DNA from 4 places in the Citrobacter sp. U14242 genome. Region 3 is predicted to be linked to each of the others. Evidence: predicted binding sites of a transcription regulator. Region 3 holds the regulator's gene; each other region holds the start of a gene.

Region 1 (4,611 bases), on a different contig from region 3:
ACCAGGAACCAGCGGTCAATGTTAGTCAGGTTAAACACGCCGTCAACAGACAGACCGGCGCGGAAGGCATCGGCGATGTACCAGATACGCTCGGCGCCCGCGTCCTTCAGCTCACGGCGAATTTTGGTCAGTGCTTCCGGGTCATCAAGGCTCACTTTCGGGTCAAAACCGGTCGCGCCCACTTCCAGGCCACGCAGCGCTTTCTGCAGGGATTCCTGCTGCGTGCGGCCAATCGCCATCACTTCACCAACAGATTTCATCTGGGTGGTCAGACGGTCGTTTGCGCCGGCAAATTTCTCGAAGTTAAAACGTGGAATCTTCGTCACAACGTAGTCGATGGACGGTTCGAAGGAGGCCGGAGTACGACCACCGGTGATGTCGTTCATCAGCTCATCGAGGGTGTAACCCACCGCCAGTTTCGCCGCCACTTTAGCAATCGGGAAGCCCGTTGCTTTGGACGCCAGCGCTGAGGAACGGGACACACGCGGGTTCATTTCGATGACAATCAGGCGACCATTTTTCGGGTTCACCGCAAATTGCACGTTGGAACCACCGGTTTCCACACCAATTTCACGCAGTACCGCCATCGAGGCGTTACGCATGATTTGATATTCTTTGTCGGTCAGGGTCTGCGCCGGGGCAACCGTGATGGAGTCACCGGTATGGATACCCATGGCGTCGAAGTTTTCGATGGAGCAGACGATGATGCAATTGTCGTTTTTATCACGCACCACTTCCATCTCGTACTCTTTCCAGCCAATCAGCGATTCATCAATCAGCAGTTCGTTGGTTGGGGAGAGATCCAGGCCGCGTTCGCAGATTTCTTCGAACTCTTCACGGTTGTAAGCGATACCGCCACCGGTACCGCCCATGGTAAAGCTAGGTCGGATGATGCACGGGAAGCCAACATCAGCGGCAACCGCCAACGCTTCTTCCATGGTGTGGGCGATGCCTGAACGCGCAGTGTCGAGACCAATTTTTTTCATCGCGATGTCGAAACGACGACGGTCTTCCGCTTTATCAATGGCATCCGCCGTCGCACCAATCATGGTCACGCCGAACTCAGCCAGTACGCCCTGACGTTCCAGTTCCAGCGCACAGTTCAGCGCCGTCTGGCCCCCCATGGTCGGTAGCACCGCATCCGGGCGCTCTTTTTCGATAATTTTGCGCACCACTTCCCAGTGAATCGGCTCGATATAGGTTGCATCGGCCATTTCCGGGTCGGTCATGATGGTGGCCGGGTTGGAGTTCACGAGAATGACGCGGTAACCCTCTTCACGCAGCGCTTTACACGCCTGGGCACCGGAATAGTCAAACTCACACGCCTGACCGATTACAATCGGACCCGCGCCCAGAATCAGGATACTTTTTATGTCTGTACGTTTTGGCATGGCTCTTTTACTCCTGATTATTTCGCGGACTGACGGTATTGCTCAATAAGCTCGATAAAGTGGTCAAACAACGGCGCAGCGTCGTGCGGACCTGGGCTCGCCTCCGGGTGTCCCTGGAAGCTGAACGCCGGTTTGTCGGTACGATGAATCCCCTGCAGGGTGCCATCAAACAGCGACTTATGCGTCACGCGTAGATTGGCAGGCATGGAGGCTTCATCCACTGCAAAACCGTGGTTCTGCGCGGTGATCATCACGGTATTGTTATCAATATCTTTCACCGGATGGTTGCCGCCGTGGTGGCCAAACTTCATCTTGATGGTTTTTGCGCCGCTCGCCAGCGCCAGCAGTTGATGGCCGAGGCAGATGCCAAATACCGGAATATCGGTTTCGAGGAATTTCTGAATCGCAGTAATCGCGTAATCGCACGGGGCCGGGTCGCCAGGGCCGTTGGACAGGAAAACACCGTCCGGATTCATCTTGAGGACCTCTTCTGCAGAGGTCTGCGCCGGTACTACCGTCAGGCGGCAGCCGCGATCCGCTAACATACGCAGAATGTTGCGCTTGGCACCAAAATCGTAAGCCACGACGTGGAACGGGAGTTCATCAGCAGATTTTGCTTCCGGTAAGTCACCTGCCAGCGTCCAGCTGCCCTGCGTCCAGTGATACGGCTCCGCAGTGGTCACTTCTTTCGCCAGATCCATACCGTTCAGGCCCGGAAATGCTTTGGCTTTTTCCAGCGCCAGTGCCGCATCCGGGTTGTCACCCGCAATAATGCAGCCGTTCTGTGCGCCCTTTTCACGCAGCAGGCGCGTCAGCTTACGGGTATCGATATCGGCAATCGCCACGATGTTATGGCGCTTCAGGTAAGAAGAAAGGTCTTCAGTATCGCGGAAGTTGCTGGCAATCAGCGGCAGGTCGCGAATGACCAGACCTTGCGCATGTACCTGAGAAGATTCTGCATCGGCTTCATTGGTACCGACATTACCGATATGAGGATAAGTAAGAGTGACGATTTGGCGGGAATAGGAAGGATCAGTGAGGATTTCTTGATAACCGGTCATTGAAGTATTGAAAACGACTTCCCCAACCGCCGAACCTGTTGCCCCTATGGCCCGACCGTGAAACTGGGTTCCGTCTTCCAGAACCAATAGCGCTGACTTAATCAAAACACCCTCCAGAGAATATTCACTCACTTTATTTGCATATTAATTCATTAACACACCATGAATCAATGCAAATTTGCTTACCTATGGATTTCTGGCAAACGGCGGCATTCTAGAGATTGCCCACGTAAAAGTCTACCCAAAAGGACAATTTTTATTATTATTTTGCGCCATTGATGAATTAACTCGCCTCCAGGCATCAAAAAGATCAACTAACTTTGAGTGGAAAACGCTTGCGGAGCAGGAAGAGTATCAAATTTCAGAAGCAAGAGATAAAAAGTAGACCAAACGGTCAAAATTCACATTTTACTCACACAAAATAACACGAAAACATATAAAAATAAGGCACTCAGCTCAAAACTAACTTTAAATAGACAAAATAAAGGGCAATAAAATATTGCCCCATGTAATCAAACAATTACGACTACAATAACCACATCACGAAGGGTGGTAAACCTTATAAATTGCGTAAATCAAGCACGTCTCGCATATCAAAAAGACCATTTGATTTAGATTTCAGCCAAACTGCCGATCTCACTGCACCGTTAGCGAATGTCATACGACTGGAGGCTTTATGCGTAATCTCGATGCGCTCACCGATATCAGCAAACATCGCGGTATGTTCTCCAACGATATCTCCCGCACGCACCGTAGCAAAACCGATAGTGCCCGGCACACGTTCACCGGTATAACCTTCACGCGCATAGACGGCACAGTCTTTTAAATCTTTATCCAGTGCCCCGGCTATCGCCTCCCCCATCGCCAGCGCGGTACCAGACGGCGCATCCACTTTATGGCGGTGGTGAGCTTCAATAATTTCAATGTCGGTATAGTCACCCATCACTTTCGCGGCTTTCTCCAGCAGCTTCAGCATGACGTTAACGCCGACGCTAAAGTTAGCGGCGAAGACGATGCCAATATCCTGTGCAGCATCGTGAATAGCCTGTTTTCCCGCATCATCAAAACCAGTGGTACCAATTACCATGCCTTTGCCGTGCTGGCGACAAAACGCCAGATGTGTCAGCGTACCTTCCGGACGGGTAAAATCGATAAAAACGTCAAAATCATCTTTTATCGCTTCAAGGCTGCTTTGCACAGTTACGCCCGTCTTTCCTGCGCCCGCCAGTTCCCCGGCATCGCTACCCAGTAAGGAAGAGCCTTCACGTTCCAGCGCCGCACCAAGCTGTACGCCATCCATACCCAGCGTGGCCTGAATCAACTGACGCCCCATGCGTCCTCCGGCTCCCGCGATGGCAACGCGGATTTGTGCATCATGCATAGCTATTCTCTTTTGTTAATTTTACGTAAATCGTTTTCAGATTAACCAGCGTATCGCTGCGCCGCCAGCCGAAAACGTCGATAATTAGAATTTAATGATAAACAGGGAAAGATATCAGTAAAAGGCATGACGCCACGGAATAAGCAGCGTCATATCGTTATATAACGTGGAAATCAGGGGGCCAGTGCCAAAACGTGTGCCACCCACTGCTGGAACCCCTCGACATCCAGCCCCAGCGCCACCTGGGCATTAGCGGGTTGCCCCAGCCGCCCTTCGATATCTACGACCGTTGTACCAGAGGTATATTCCCCCTGCGTTTCAACGGCGACAAAACAGGGCTTGAGCGTAAAGAGATCCGGGCGCACCAGCCAGGCAATCGCACAGAGGTCATGCATACGGAGTCCCGTATTCATGCTACCGCTACGGTAATGACTGAACAGCGCATGCAGCATTTTTCCGGTCTGATTAAGTCCTGGTAACGTCGCCAGATAATCCGGCGCAAGCATGGCCTGGTTGGTCACGTCCAGCCCGCACATTACAATCTCCAGCCCACTCTGGAATACTTTCGCTGCCGCTTCCGGGTCAATAGCAATGTTAAATTCCGCGTTTGGCGTGAAGTTTCCGCGCCCGGCAGAGCCGCCCATAATCACCAGACGGTGAATATTGAATACGCATTCAGGATAATGGATCAGCAGCAACGCAATATTCGTCAGGGGGCCAATCGCCACCAGCGTAACAGGCTGCGGGGCATGCATCAGCGCGTCGCGAATAGCCTGGA
Region 2 (4,611 bases), on a different contig from region 3:
GTCTTGTCACGACTGGCGCGCTCAAGGGCGTCCTGATAGCGCTTACGCTCGGTAATATCACGACCAAAGCCCATCAGACCGTGTCGTTTCCCGACGCGGTCGTAGTAGGGCACTTTACGGATCTCAAAGCAGGCTTTGCGCCCGTCCGGATAGTCGAGCCATTGCTCATAGGTCAGCGAAACGTTATGGCGGAATACCTTCTCGTCGGTTTCAATAACTTTTTCAGCCGCCTCTGGCGAATACACATCAGCCGGCTTTAGATTCACCAGTTGCTTTTCGCTCTTACCTGTCAGCAGCTCCATCGCACGGTTACAGCCGGAAAACTCTTTATCTTCATTGCGATAAAAAACCAGGTCCGGTGAAGCATCAAGGAAAGAACGTAAAAATGAAGATTGCTGCTCAAGCTGGATCTGCGCTTCTTCACGCTCTTTGATTTCGACCTTCAGCTGTTCAAACGTCTCCTGCCGCTCAGCTTCCGCCTTTTCACGTTCGACAATCTCCTGATTGAGTTGGGCGATATTATCCTTCAACTGCACGTTGAGCTTGAGATCGCGCTCGCGCATCTCTTCCAGCTTCTGTACCAGTCGGGAAAGGCGTTGCCGGGACTCCTCCAGTTGTTCAACCACCACAGACAGGAAGTAGACAGCCCAGGGGGTAATTAACAGGCCAAAAAAGATAGAACGGATGACATCAATGCTTTCTACCTGGCCATGCAGCACCATAGTGACAGCCATCTGCACCACAATTGCCAACACAACCAAAGCCAGCGCCAACAGCAGCGAAAAGCGCACCAGACCTAACTTCATCATCAGGTCGACATAGTATTGCGCCAGCATACGAATTTGCTTCATAGAGGGTTCCTTCACGACAACTTGGCACAATAATACTCAATTCTCAGCGTGACGTTTAAGATTGTGCAAGAAATGCGTAGTTTCCCTCATCGCGCTACGCGTCTGGCAGGCTCCAGGGGGTCCCCAGAGCGGATCCCTGGACGCCATGTTCATTGAGATACCTGTCCAGTTCGACCATCCCGGTCCAGCGATTTTCACACCACAACGGGGCCAGTAGCGTAGGACGGCGCGCGCTGGCGGAAATGCGGTGATAAATCACCTCGGGTGGCGTATGGCGAATCATCTCACCTGCGGTGACCGTGTACTCATCCAGTCCAATGCCGTACAACCGTCCAGCCTCCCAGGCTTTCGCCATCGTACTGCCCTTCACGATATGCAGCGGATGCAGCTTAATACCGTCAACGCCAGTATCCACCACGCGCTCCAGCGTTTGCAGGCATTCCTCCTGCCCTTCTCCCGGCAGACCGACAATAAGGTGTGAACACACCTTCAGCCCACGCTCCCGTGCCAGTTGGGTGGTACGCTGATAGCAGGCAAAATCATGCCCGCGATTAATGCGATGCAACGTCTTGTCATGGGCAGTTTGCAAACCCAGTTCCAGCCACACTTCGTAGCCCTGCTCCTTGTACTCGCACAGCAGATCGAGCACGGCATCCGGCACACAGTCAGGGCGCGTGCCAACACACAGCCCGACAATGCTGGCCTGACTGACCGCCTGTTGGTACATCGAACGCAGCACCTGTACTTCCGCAAAGGTACTGGTATAAGCCTGAAAATAGGCCAGATAGCGCTTCGCGCGATTCACCAGTTGCGCTTGATGTTCGAGTTGCTCAGCAATGGAATGATGCTGCTGCGCTTCGTCAGCAAAGGAGGCGACATTACAGAAGGTACATCCGCCACGTCCAATGGTGCCATCGCGATTTGGGCAGCTAAACCCGCCGTGTAGCGTGAGTTTATGAACCTTTTGCCCATAACGGCGAGAAAGATCCCCACCAAACATATTGACTAATTTCTGTAACTGCATAATCTGATAGACCGCGCCTTGAAAAGAGGCCAAAGCCTGCCATTTTTAGCCTCAGTCGGCGATGACCTGGATCAATCGCCCTGGCGAGCCTTTATTTATTGAATAACCATTCAAAATAACCGAAATTTCATTCAATCAAAAAGTAATTACTTTTCCTTATATCTCGCTATTTTTTTATCTTCTGATGGCTCTCATGTAAAAACAGTATCTTTAAGACGCCAAAAGTCTACAAGCCAGCATAAAATACCAAACATTGAGATAAACAAAGGGAGGACGGGAGATAACCGGCCTTCCTGACAGTGAGACAGATCACACTTCACCAGCGATCACACTCTGGTTAAATCAATGTAAAAATACCTTTATTTTCAATGCATTCATAAAGTTAATCGCCCTATAGCACATTTTTGCATAAATAAGATTGCCATTTGACCTGTGTGTGGATTCCCGATAACTTGGAAATCCGCTGGAAGCTTTCTGGATGAGCAGTCTGCTCATCATATTTATGCAGTAATTGAGATTCCCTCTGAAGCAAGTCCTCAAACTTGTTTGACCTATGCGAAAAGGATAAAGAGGGCGAATGCGAGGTGAGCGTATGAAACGCAAACCCCGTCGCCATGCTCTTGGTGTGCCCGCGCGCAAACGGTATCGGAGAGGTGTCCCGCAGAGCCTGGGGAGGTTCACTGATATGTTGTACGATAAATCCCTTGAGAAGGATAACTGTGGTTTCGGCCTGATCGCCCACATAGAAGGCGAACCTAGCCACAAGGTAGTGCGTACCGCCATACACGCACTGGCCCGTATGCAGCACCGTGGCGCAATTCTTGCCGATGGCAAAACCGGCGATGGTTGCGGCTTGTTGTTACAAAAACCTGACCGCTTTTTCCGCATTGTTGCGCAAGAGCGCGGCTGGCGTTTAGCTAAAAACTACGCCGTTGGCATGATCTTTTTAAATAAAGACCCTGAACTGGCAGCGGCATCTCGTCGCATTGTTGAAGAAGAATTACAGCAGGAGACTCTGTCGATCGTAGGCTGGCGCGACGTGCCAACCAACGAAGGTGTTCTCGGTGAAATCGCCCTTTCCTCCCTGCCTCGTATCGAGCAAATTTTTGTCAACGCCCCTGCTGGCTGGCGCCCACGCGATATGGAGCGCCGCCTGTTCATCGCACGCCGTCGTATCGAAAAACGCCTCCAGGACGATAAAGACTTCTACGTCTGTAGCTTGTCGAATCTGGTTAATATCTATAAAGGTCTGTGTATGCCGGCAGATTTGCCGCGCTTTTACCTGGACCTCGCGGACCTGCGCCTGGAGTCGGCCATCTGCCTGTTCCACCAACGCTTCTCCACCAACACCGTGCCGCGCTGGCCGCTGGCACAACCGTTCCGCTACCTGGCACACAACGGTGAAATCAACACCATCACCGGTAACCGTCAGTGGGCGCGCGCGCGTACTTACAAATTCCAGACCCCATTGATCCCGGACCTGCACGATGCCGCGCCGTTCGTCAACGAAACCGGTTCCGACTCCAGTTCCATGGATAACATGCTGGAACTGCTGCTGGCGGGGGGCATGGACATTATCCGTGCTATGCGCCTGCTGGTACCGCCAGCCTGGCAGAACAACCCGGACATGGACCCGGAACTGCGCGCGTTCTTTGATTTTAACTCCATGCACATGGAGCCATGGGACGGCCCGGCAGGTATTGTCATGTCAGACGGTCGTTTTGCCGCCTGTAACCTTGATCGTAACGGCCTGCGCCCGGCGCGCTATGTCATCACCAAAGACAAGCTCATCACCTGCGCTTCTGAAGTTGGGATCTGGGATTATCAGCCGGATGAAGTGGTCGAGAAAGGTCGCGTCGGCCCGGGCGAACTGATGGTTATTGATACCCGCAGCGGGCGCATTCTGCATTCCGCCGAAACTGATGACGATCTGAAAAGCCGCCACCCGTATAAAGAGTGGATGGAGAAGAACGTCCGCCGGCTGGTGCCGTTTGAAGATCTGCCAGACGATCAAGTCGGCAGCCGCGAACTGGACGATGATACCCTCGCCAGCTACCAGAAACAGTTTAACTACAGCGCTGAAGAGCTGGACTCTGTCATTCGGGTACTGGGAGAGAACGGCCAGGAAGCCGTTGGATCAATGGGTGATGACACCCCGTTTGCCGTGCTCTCCAGCCAGCCGCGCATTATTTATGACTACTTCCGTCAACAGTTCGCACAGGTCACAAACCCGCCTATCGATCCGTTGCGTGAGGCACACGTCATGTCACTGGCCACCAGCATTGGTCGTGAGATGAACGTCTTTTGCGAGGCAGAAGGCCAGGCACACCGCTTGAGCTTCAAATCGCCGATTCTGCTGTACTCCGATTTCACCCAGCTCACCACCATGAAAGAAGATCACTATCGCGCCGACCGGTTGGATATCACCTTCGACGTGACTGAAACCACGCTGGAAGAAACGGTCAAAGCCCTGTGCGATAAAGCTGAACAGATGGTGCGTAACGGCACGGTACTGCTGGTGCTCTCCGACCGTAACATCGCGAAGAACCGCTTACCGGTTCCTGCCCCCATGGCTGTCGGGGCGGTACAAACCCGTCTGGTAGAACAAAACCTGCGTTGCGATGCCAACATCATCGTCGAAACCGCAAGCGCCCGCGATCCCCACCATTTTGCTGTGCTGCTGGGCTTTGGCGCGACGGCTATTTATCCGTATCTCGCCTATGAAACGCTGGGACG
Region 3 (4,611 bases):
CGCGCATCACACGCATCTGCAGCGGCGGAACCACCGCAAACGTTGCTGCGCCCCACACCACCATACTCACGGCCGCACCCAGCTCATTACGAGCCAGGAAAGGTATTGCCAGCATAATAATCATTAGCAGCAGCAAAAAGCCTTTCAGCGTACCGTTAACCGAACGGTCAGCCAGTTTCCCCCCCAGATAGTTACCGATAGAGAACCCAACGCCAATCAGCACCAGCATACCGGTGACAAACGCCGGCGTAGCATGAGTAATGCTATGCAGCACGGGTGAGATGTAGGTATAAAGCGTAAACATCGCCCCGGCCCCCAGAACGGTCGTCAGTAACGCTGACACCACTTGTGGACGCATTAACACCGCCAGTTCTTTGCGCACATCAGGGCGCTCACCAGCCCCACCTTTCGGTAACGAGAAGAACAGACTGACCATTGCGATAACACCCAGTCCCGCCGTCGCCATAAAGGACATACGCCAGCCGATGGTTTCCCCAAGCCAGGTTGCCGCGGGAACACCGCCAATATTGGCGATAGTTAACCCCATAAACATAGTCGCAACGGCGCTGGCCTGTTTATGTTTGGGGACAACGCTTGCTGCCACAACCGAACCGAGGCCAAAAAATGCCCCGTGGTTAAGACTGGTCAAAATGCGCGACAGCATCAGCGTCGTGTAATCCGGAGATATCGCCGAAAGCACATTACCCAACGTAAAAATGGCCATCAGGAAGATAAGCGCATTGCGACGCGCACGATGGGACAGCAGTAATGTCATCAGCGGTGCGCCAACCATCACGCCTACCGCATACGCGCTGATTAACATCCCAGCGGCCGGAATTGAAACATCCACACCTTTGGCAATGACGGGTAGCAATCCCATGGGAGAAAATTCTGTCGTTCCAATGCCAAACGCACCTATCGCCAGCGCCAGTAAAGGATAATTTATTTTCATCTATCGACTCCGTAACGTCGAGCCTTGGCACGACACATCATAAGAGTCAAAAGCATGACATTGATCGCAAAATTAATAAAGTTAACAAAATTGCAAAAGACTTTTGCTTATTGGCAAAAAATAGGACGGAAAAGACAAGCAGAAAGGGTGAGGGAGAGCAAACTCCCTCGGGGGGAAATCAGTGCAGTGCTGCAGTCAGGCCACCCGCGACAATCAGGCCCAGAACAATTATGGTCGTCACTAACGAAAATTTCAGATCGGTGCTCATCAAGTTTTCTCCTTTTTATTCCCACACAAAAAGTGATATTGCGCATTTTTACACACTTGAAAGCAAAAATCTCTCACGATTTATATTGATAACTGCTTTTAACTCTTCCCCTTTTCGTTAAGATCAGACAAAATTCCACGCTTACTTGATTAGCGTACCGGCCATTGACCCCTTCCTGACGTTCCGTGTCGTTTTCCCGGCGTGCCGCAACCCCGACGTTGCGTTGAGGGTGTGTGAAGGCAAACGTTTACCTGGAGTATTCTCAGGAGCTTAGGATATGGTCTGGAGTGAGATGTAATGGCAACTATTAAAGATGTAGCGAAGCGAGCAAACGTTTCCACTACAACCGTATCACACGTAATTAACAAAACGCGCTTTGTCGCAGAAGAAACGCGCAACGCTGTCTGGGCAGCGATTAAAGAACTGCACTACTCCCCCAGCGCAGTGGCACGTAGCCTGAAGGTGAATCACACCAAATCGATCGGTTTGTTGGCAACCAGCAGTGAAGCTGCCTATTTTGCCGAAATTATCGAGGCTGTTGAGAAGAATTGTTTCCAGAAAGGCTACACGCTGATTCTGGGCAACGCCTGGAACAGTCTTGAAAAACAGCAGGCATACCTGTCTATGATGGCGCAAAAGCGCGTAGATGGCCTGTTGGTAATGTGTTCAGAGTATCCGGAATCACTGCTTTCCATGCTCGAAGAGTATCGCCATATTCCAATGGTGGTCATGGACTGGGGCGAAGCAAAAGCCGACTTTACCGATACCGTCATTGATAACGCTTTCGAAGGTGGTTACATGGCGGGCCGGTATCTGATTGAACGCGGTCATCGTGAGATCGGTGTGATCCCGGGTCCCATGGAGCGTAATACCGGCGCAGGCCGCCTGGCTGGCTTCATGAAAGCGATGGAAGAAGCGCTGATTAAAGTTCCCGAAAACTGGATTGTACAGGGTGATTTCGAACCTGAATCCGGCTACCGCGCTATGCAACAAATCATCTCCCAGTCGCATCGCCCAACCGCCGTATTCTGTGGTGGCGATATTATGGCGATGGGTGCGCTGTGTGCCGCAGACGAGATGGGACTGCGCGTGCCGCAGGATATCTCAGTTATCGGTTACGACAACGTGCGCAACGCTCGTTACTTCACCCCTGCGCTGACCACCATCCACCAGCCAAAAGATTCACTTGGTGAAACAGCTTTCAACATGCTGTTAGACCGTATCGTGAATAAACGTGAAGAATCGCAGTCAATCGAGGTGCATCCACGTCTGGTAGAACGTCGTTCCGTTGCCGACGGTCCATTCCGCGATTATCGTCGTTAAGCCCGTTATGTGGGTAATGCCGTTCAGAAAGCATCAATCGGTGTTGGCGGGGGTAATGAACATACTCTCTCCGAGAAAGGGTTCTGCTCTCCATACATGCTTAACTGAACGGCATTACGCTATGCGAGGAGCTCATCCGGCTCCCGCAGCCACTCTTTATTCAGCGTCTCACTATCCCCCAGGTAGTCCAGTAACCAGCTCAGTGCAGGCGACGTATCATTCTGTTGCCAGGTCAGGCAACACGCGGCATCCGGGAACGGATTTTCCAGCTGTAACGCCACCCATTTTCCGCTATCGATCCACGGTTTTGCAAAATGCGTCGGTACCATCCCGACACAGAGTCCGGCTGACAAGCAGGTGGCCGAGGATTCCCAGTCAGGAACCACGACGCGTTTTTGGTTGTGCAGCAACCATGTAATACGTTTCGGCAGCGTGCGGGACGTGTCTTCGCGCACCAGCGATGGCCAGTTGCGCAACGTATCGTCACTGAGCGGTCCCGGCATTGTCGCCAGCGGATGATGACTGGCTACCACGCAACTCCAGCTCAACATTCCCATATCCCGGAACGTATAGCGTCCCCCTACCGGAATGGCCTGCGTTGCTCCGATAGCTAACTCCACACGACCGTCCGAAAGCGCGTCCCAGACGCCATTAAACACCTCCTGAAAGACCAGAAGCTCCACATCATCGAAATGGCGGTAGAAATCCACAATCATCTGTCGGGTTCGTTCCGGGCGAACAATATTATCTACCGCAATCGCCAGCTGTCCTCGCCAGCCATTGGCGATTTGTTGACATTGCTGACGGGTGATCTGCATTTTTTTGATAACAGACCGACCTTCTTTTAAAAACCACGCGCCAGCAGGCGTTAATTCCACGTCCCGGTGACGACGTTCAAAAAGAGGTACAGCCAGCCACTCTTCCAGTTGGCGCACAGTGTAGCTTACCGCCGAAGGTACGCGGTGCAACTCCTGAGCAGCCGAACTAAAGCTACCGTTACGCGCCACCGCATCAACAACTTCAAGTGAATATTCCGACCACATGCTCTGCCTGCAAAAAATTTGAAATCAGTAAGCAAATATTAGCGTTTCACAGCGAGAATTACACTCACTACACTCAGCGGCAATGTTCTATTGCTAAAAAGAGAAACGATAATGCAACCAGGAAAAGGGTTTTTAGTCTGGCTGGCAGGTCTTAGCGTGCTAGGTTTTCTGGCAACCGATATGTATTTGCCCGCCTTTGCTGCTATTCAGTCCGATTTACAGACACCCGCTTCTGCCGTGAGTGCCAGCCTTAGTTTGTTCTTAGCCGGTTTTGCCGTTGCACAACTTTTGTGGGGGCCACTTTCCGACCACTATGGTCGTAAACCGATTTTGATGCTGGGCTTATCCATCTTTGCGCTGGGCAGCCTGGGCATGTTGTGGGTAGAAAACGCCACCGGCTTACTGGTGCTTCGCTTTATTCAGGCCGTTGGTGTCTGTGCGGCTTCGGTTATCTGGCAGGCGCTGGTTACCGATTATTATCCTTCACAAAAAGTAAACCGCATCTTTGCCACCATTATGCCGCTGGTCGGATTGTCTCCTGCACTTGCACCGTTATTAGGCAGTTGGATCCTGATACATTTTTCCTGGCAGGCCATTTTTGCCACCCTTTTTGCGATTACCCTGATCCTGATGTTGCCGGCTCTGCGCTTAAAACCAACGGCAAAAGCGCGCGATGATAGCCAGGATAAACTGACGTTCGCTACGCTGCTGCGCTCCAAAGCATACCGTGGAAATGTACTGATTTACGCAGCATGTTCTGCGAGCTTCTTCGCATGGCTGACGGGTTCACCGTTTATCCTTAGCGAAATGGGCTATAGTCCGGCTGTGATTGGTTTGAGCTATGTTCCGCAAACTATTGCATTTTTGATCGGTGGTTACGGCTGCCGCGCGGCACTGCAAAAATGGCAGGGTCGCCAGCTTCTGCCGTGGTTACTTATCCTGTATGCCATTAGCGTTATCGCCACCTGGGCTACTGGCTTTATTCACCACGTTGCGTTGGCTGAAATCCTGATCCCATTCTGCGT
Region 4 (4,611 bases), on a different contig from region 3:
CGATGTCCGCGAAGCGCTGGCAGAAGTCGGCATTACCGGTATGACAGTGACAGAAGTGAAGGGGTTTGGCCGTCAGAAAGGCCACACCGAGCTGTACCGTGGCGCGGAATATATGGTGGATTTTCTACCGAAGGTAAAAATTGAAATCGTGGTTACCGACGATATTGTCGATACCTGTGTCGACACGATTATTCGTACTGCCCAGACTGGCAAAATCGGTGACGGTAAGATTTTTGTCTTCGATGTGGCGCGTGTTATTCGTATCCGTACCGGCGAAGAAGACGACGCGGCAATCTAAGTCGCGCCGTGCTTGCCGGATGGCGGTGTAAACACCTTATCCGGCCTACACACTCCCGTAGGCCTGATAAGCACAGCGCCATCAGGCATGACTTAATTACAAGACTTTATGTGGGCCGAAGCATTCGTAATGAATGTTTTCGTTTTTCACACCCAGACCGACCAGTTGCTTTGCAGCAAATTGCATAAAGCCAACCGGGCCGCACAGATAGAACTGCATCGTCGGGTCGCTGATAGCGCCTTCCAGTTTGTTCAGATCCATCAGTCCAACACTGTCAAACGTACCTTTCGCGCGATCGGCTTCGGTTGGCTCACGATACCAGGTGTGTGCACTAAAGCGTGGCAGCGTTTTGCCTAGTTCGTTGACTTCATCAGCAAAGGCATGCACGTCGCCGTTTTCCGCTGCGTGGAACCAGTTGACCTGCGCCGTGTGATTCGCTTTCGCCAGCGTATCCAGCATCGCCAGCATTGGGGTCTGACCCACGCCTGCGGAAATCAGCGACACCGGGGTATCGGTGGCGACATCCATAAAGAAATCGCCCGCAGGTGCGGCTAAATGAACAACGTCACCCACATTTGCGTGGTTGTGCAACCAGGTTGAGACCTGGCCACCTTCTTCACGCTTAACAGCAATACGGTAGCCTTTGCCGTTCGGTTTACGGGTCAGTGAGTACTGACGAATTTCCTGATGTGGGAAGCCTTCTGGCTTCAGCCAAACGCCCAGATACTGTCCCGGGTGGTATTCAGCAACGGTTTTGCCGTCAACAGGTTCGAACTCAAAGCTGGTGATAAGCGCACTGCGAGGCGTTTTGGCCACGATACGGAAAGGACGGGTGCCTTCCCAGCCGCCATTTTTGTTGGCGTTCTCGCTGTAAATCTGCGCTTCACGGTTGATGAAGACGTTAGCCAGCACCCCATACGCTTTGCCCCACGCATCCAGCACTTCTTGTCCTGGACTGAACATCTCATCCAGCGTTGCCAACAGATGCCCCCCCACGATGTTGTATTGCTCGGGTTTAATCTGGAAACTGGTATGCTTCTGGGCAATTTTCTCGACCGCTGGCAGCAGCGCTGGCAGGTTTTCGATATTGCTGGCATACGCGGCAATGGCGTTAAACAACGCTTCACGTTGATCGCCATTACGCTGGTTACTCATGTTGAAAATTTCTTTCAGCTCTGGGTTATGCGTAAACATGCGATCGTAGAAATGAGCGGTCAGTTTCGGACCTGTTTCAACCAGCAAGGGGATGGTGGCTTTCACTGTAGCGATGGTTTGTGCGTCAAGCATACGGTCTTCCTTTATCTGAAACTTTAATGATGTATGTCAAATACATCTTATAAAAAATACCCCTGCATTGTAAATGGTTCTTTGTAACTTTGCGTTGTAAAGGTTACAACGTGAAAAATCTGCATCACAAACCTGAAAAGAAATCCGTTGAAATTCGCCATCTCTTTATTCTCCAAAGCCTTGTATGCTGTGGAGGTAATCGTTTGCGTAAAATCCTTTGTCAAGACCTGTTATCGAGGAATGATTCGGTTATACTGTTGGCCGTTGTCCTATGGACCGCCTTTATAAGGCCTAAAAATTTATCGTTAGCTGAGTCAGGAGATGCGGATGTTAAAGCGTGAAATGAACATTGCCGATTATGATGCCGAACTGTGGCAGGCTATGGAGCAGGAAAAAGTACGTCAGGAAGAGCACATCGAACTGATCGCCTCCGAAAACTACACCAGCCCGCGTGTTATGCAGGCACAGGGTTCTCAGCTGACCAACAAATATGCTGAAGGTTATCCGGGCAAGCGCTACTACGGCGGTTGCGAATACGTTGATATCGTTGAGCAACTGGCGATCGACCGCGCGAAAGCGCTGTTTGGTGCTGATTACGCTAACGTCCAACCGCACTCAGGTTCTCAGGCTAACTTCGCTGTTTATACCGCTCTGCTGCAACCGGGCGATACCGTTCTGGGTATGAACCTGGCACAAGGCGGCCACCTGACTCACGGCTCCCCGGTAAACTTCTCCGGTAAACTGTACAACATCATCCCTTACGGTATTGATGAGTCCGGTAAAATTGACTACGAAGACATGGCTAAGCAGGCCAAAGAGCACAAGCCGAAGATGATCATCGGTGGCTTCTCTGCTTATTCCGGTGTGGTTGACTGGGCAAAAATGCGTGAAATCGCCGACAGCATCGGCGCATACCTGTTTGTTGACATGGCGCACGTTGCGGGTCTGATTGCCGCAGGCGTTTACCCGAACCCGGTTCCGCATGCTCATGTTGTGACTACCACCACCCACAAAACCCTGGCGGGTCCGCGTGGCGGCCTGATCCTGGCGAAAGGCGGTGACGAAGAGCTGTACAAAAAGCTGAATTCCGCTGTCTTCCCAAATGCGCAGGGCGGCCCTCTGATGCACGTGATTGCCGGTAAAGCGGTAGCACTGAAAGAAGCGATGGAGCCAGAGTTCAAAGTTTACCAACAGCAGGTTGCTAAAAATGCCAAAGCGATGGTGGAAGTGTTCCTGAACCGTGGTTACAAAGTGGTTTCTGGCGGTACTGAAAACCACTTGTTCCTGCTGGATCTGGTTGATAAAAACCTGACCGGTAAAGAAGCTGACGCTGCGCTGGGCCGTGCTAACATCACCGTTAACAAAAACAGCGTTCCGAACGATCCGAAGAGCCCGTTTGTAACGTCCGGTATCCGCATCGGTTCTCCGGCTGTGACTCGTCGTGGCTTTAAAGAAGCAGAAGTGAAAGAACTGGCTGGCTGGATGTGTGACGTTCTGGACAACATCAATGACGAAGCTGTTATTGAGCGTGTGAAAGGTAAAGTGCTGGATATCTGTGCACGCTTCCCGGTTTACGCGTAAGCGTTAATCGTTTGATGTGAAAAAGGCCGCGAATGCGGCCTTTTTTGTGCCCGATGGTGCTGTGTTTATCAGGCCGTTATCACAAGGACTTCAACGCCACAGTTGGATCACGCAGAGCTTCCTCGTTCACCGCTCGTCCAGACTGAATCAGCTTACGCAACACGCGCACTTCGCGTCCGTTGTTGAGCGCTACTGCGCCAATCAACGCCTCGTCGCGTAGCTGGAACCAGATAGCCTTGCCGTCATCTGGATTGCCGCGAACGACCCAGTTCTCTCCACACATATCACCAACAAATTGCAGATTGTCATTAAATTGGTCGGTCCAGAACCAGGGCGGGGGCAGTGTCGGTAGAGGTAATTCGAGCATAGCCGCTGCGGCAGTTTGCGCCTGATTATTGGCGTTTTCCCAGCTTTCACAACGTTGCAGCGTTCCGTCTGGCAAACGCTGTACTGCCACATCACCGGCGGCAAAAATGTTCGGATCTGCGGTTGTGCATGAGGTATCAATGATAATGCCATTTGCCACATCAAGACCTGCCTCACGGGCAAGCCCGTCGTTGGCAATAATCCCGATACCGTAAATCACGCTATCAACCTGAAGCTGCTCACCGCTTTGCAATGTAAGAGTAAGACGCTCTCCCTCAAACACCTGCTCAATCGCATTGTTGAGAATAAGGTGTACGCCCGCCTGCTGATGACGGGCGGCCAGGTAACGCTGTATCGGCAGCGGCGCGTTGCGGCCCATCACCGTGGTGGCCAGTTCAATGACGGTGACCTGGCAACCGCGCTGCGTGGCGCTGGCGGCCAGCTCAAGTCCAATGGTTCCGGCCCCGACAATGGCGAACGACTGCCCAGGGCTGAGCGCTTCCCGCAGACGCGTCGCATCCCCGGCGTGGCGCAGCGTGAAGCAGCGATCACCGAGCGTATCCAGTAATGGGAACGGGCGCGCTGACGCACCCGTGGCAATCAGTAACCGATCCCACGGGTAGGTCTGCCCGTCAGCCAATGCCAGCTCGTGGGTTTGTCGGCCGAGCGTTCGCACGGTTACGCCCAGATGCAGCTGAACGTTATTGTCCCGCCACCAGTCCGTGCTCAGCACCGGCTGTAGCTGTGGGGCGTCGTCCAGCAGCATGGCTTTGGACAATGGAGGGCGTTCGTACGGCAGATGCGGTTCATTGGAGAACAGATGTATCTCGCCGTCAAACCCTTGCTGGCGTAGTGCTACCGCCGCCATCGCAGCGGCCTGTCCACCGCCGACGATAGCAATGATGTTGTTGTGCATAACGCCTCCTCAGAGATCCAGCCCGGCGGCAACGTGACGAATACCGCGAATACCCAGACCGGCGTCGGCATTGATCATCACGCCGCTCAATGTGCGGTTGTTGCGCCGCGATGCCAGCATCACGTATGGACCGGTAAAATCTGCCGGATCAGGGAAAAACTGC

The links. Region 3 encodes PurR, which represses purine synthesis genes. Its sites were predicted from a motif close to CANGCAAACGTTTGCNTG; they were not measured.
Region 1: a site for PurR is predicted at 2,649-2,666, ahead of carA (glutamine-hydrolyzing carbamoyl-phosphate synthase small subunit). Genes of this name have one in related genera too.
Region 2: a site for PurR is predicted at 2,508-2,525, ahead of gltB (glutamate synthase large subunit). Genes of this name have one in related genera too.
Region 4: a site for PurR is predicted at 1,778-1,795, ahead of glyA (serine hydroxymethyltransferase). Genes of this name have one in related genera too.

What each region holds. Positions count from the first base shown of each region.
Region 1 covers NZ_JBKGLW010000007.1:131,490-136,100, reverse strand. The annotation lists gene carB (carbamoyl-phosphate synthase large subunit) at 1-1,391, opposite strand, end outside; gene carA (glutamine-hydrolyzing carbamoyl-phosphate synthase small subunit) at 1,409-2,557, opposite strand; gene dapB (4-hydroxy-tetrahydrodipicolinate reductase) at 3,012-3,833, opposite strand; gene rihC (ribonucleoside hydrolase RihC) at 4,007-4,611, opposite strand, start outside.
Region 2 covers NZ_JBKGLW010000005.1:282,383-286,993, forward strand. The annotation lists gene arcB (aerobic respiration two-component sensor histidine kinase ArcB) at 1-851, opposite strand, end outside; gene ACLJXE_RS10645 (TIGR01212 family radical SAM protein) at 946-1,875, opposite strand; gene gltB (glutamate synthase large subunit) at 2,561-4,611, shown strand, end outside.
Region 3 covers NZ_JBKGLW010000004.1:169,732-174,342, forward strand. The annotation lists gene ACLJXE_RS07910 (MFS transporter) at 1-952, opposite strand, end outside; gene cydH (cytochrome bd-I accessory subunit CydH) at 1,131-1,220, opposite strand; gene purR (HTH-type transcriptional repressor PurR) at 1,518-2,543, shown strand; gene punR (DNA-binding transcriptional activator PunR) at 2,663-3,586, opposite strand; gene punC (purine nucleoside transporter PunC) at 3,698-4,611, shown strand, end outside.
Region 4 covers NZ_JBKGLW010000001.1:40,853-45,463, forward strand. The annotation lists gene glnB (nitrogen regulatory protein P-II) at 1-298, shown strand, start outside; gene hmpA (NO-inducible flavohemoprotein) at 395-1,585, opposite strand; gene glyA (serine hydroxymethyltransferase) at 1,913-3,166, shown strand; gene hcaD (phenylpropionate dioxygenase ferredoxin reductase subunit) at 3,246-4,448, opposite strand; gene hcaB (3-phenylpropionate-dihydrodiol/cinnamic acid-dihydrodiol dehydrogenase) at 4,458-4,611, opposite strand, start outside.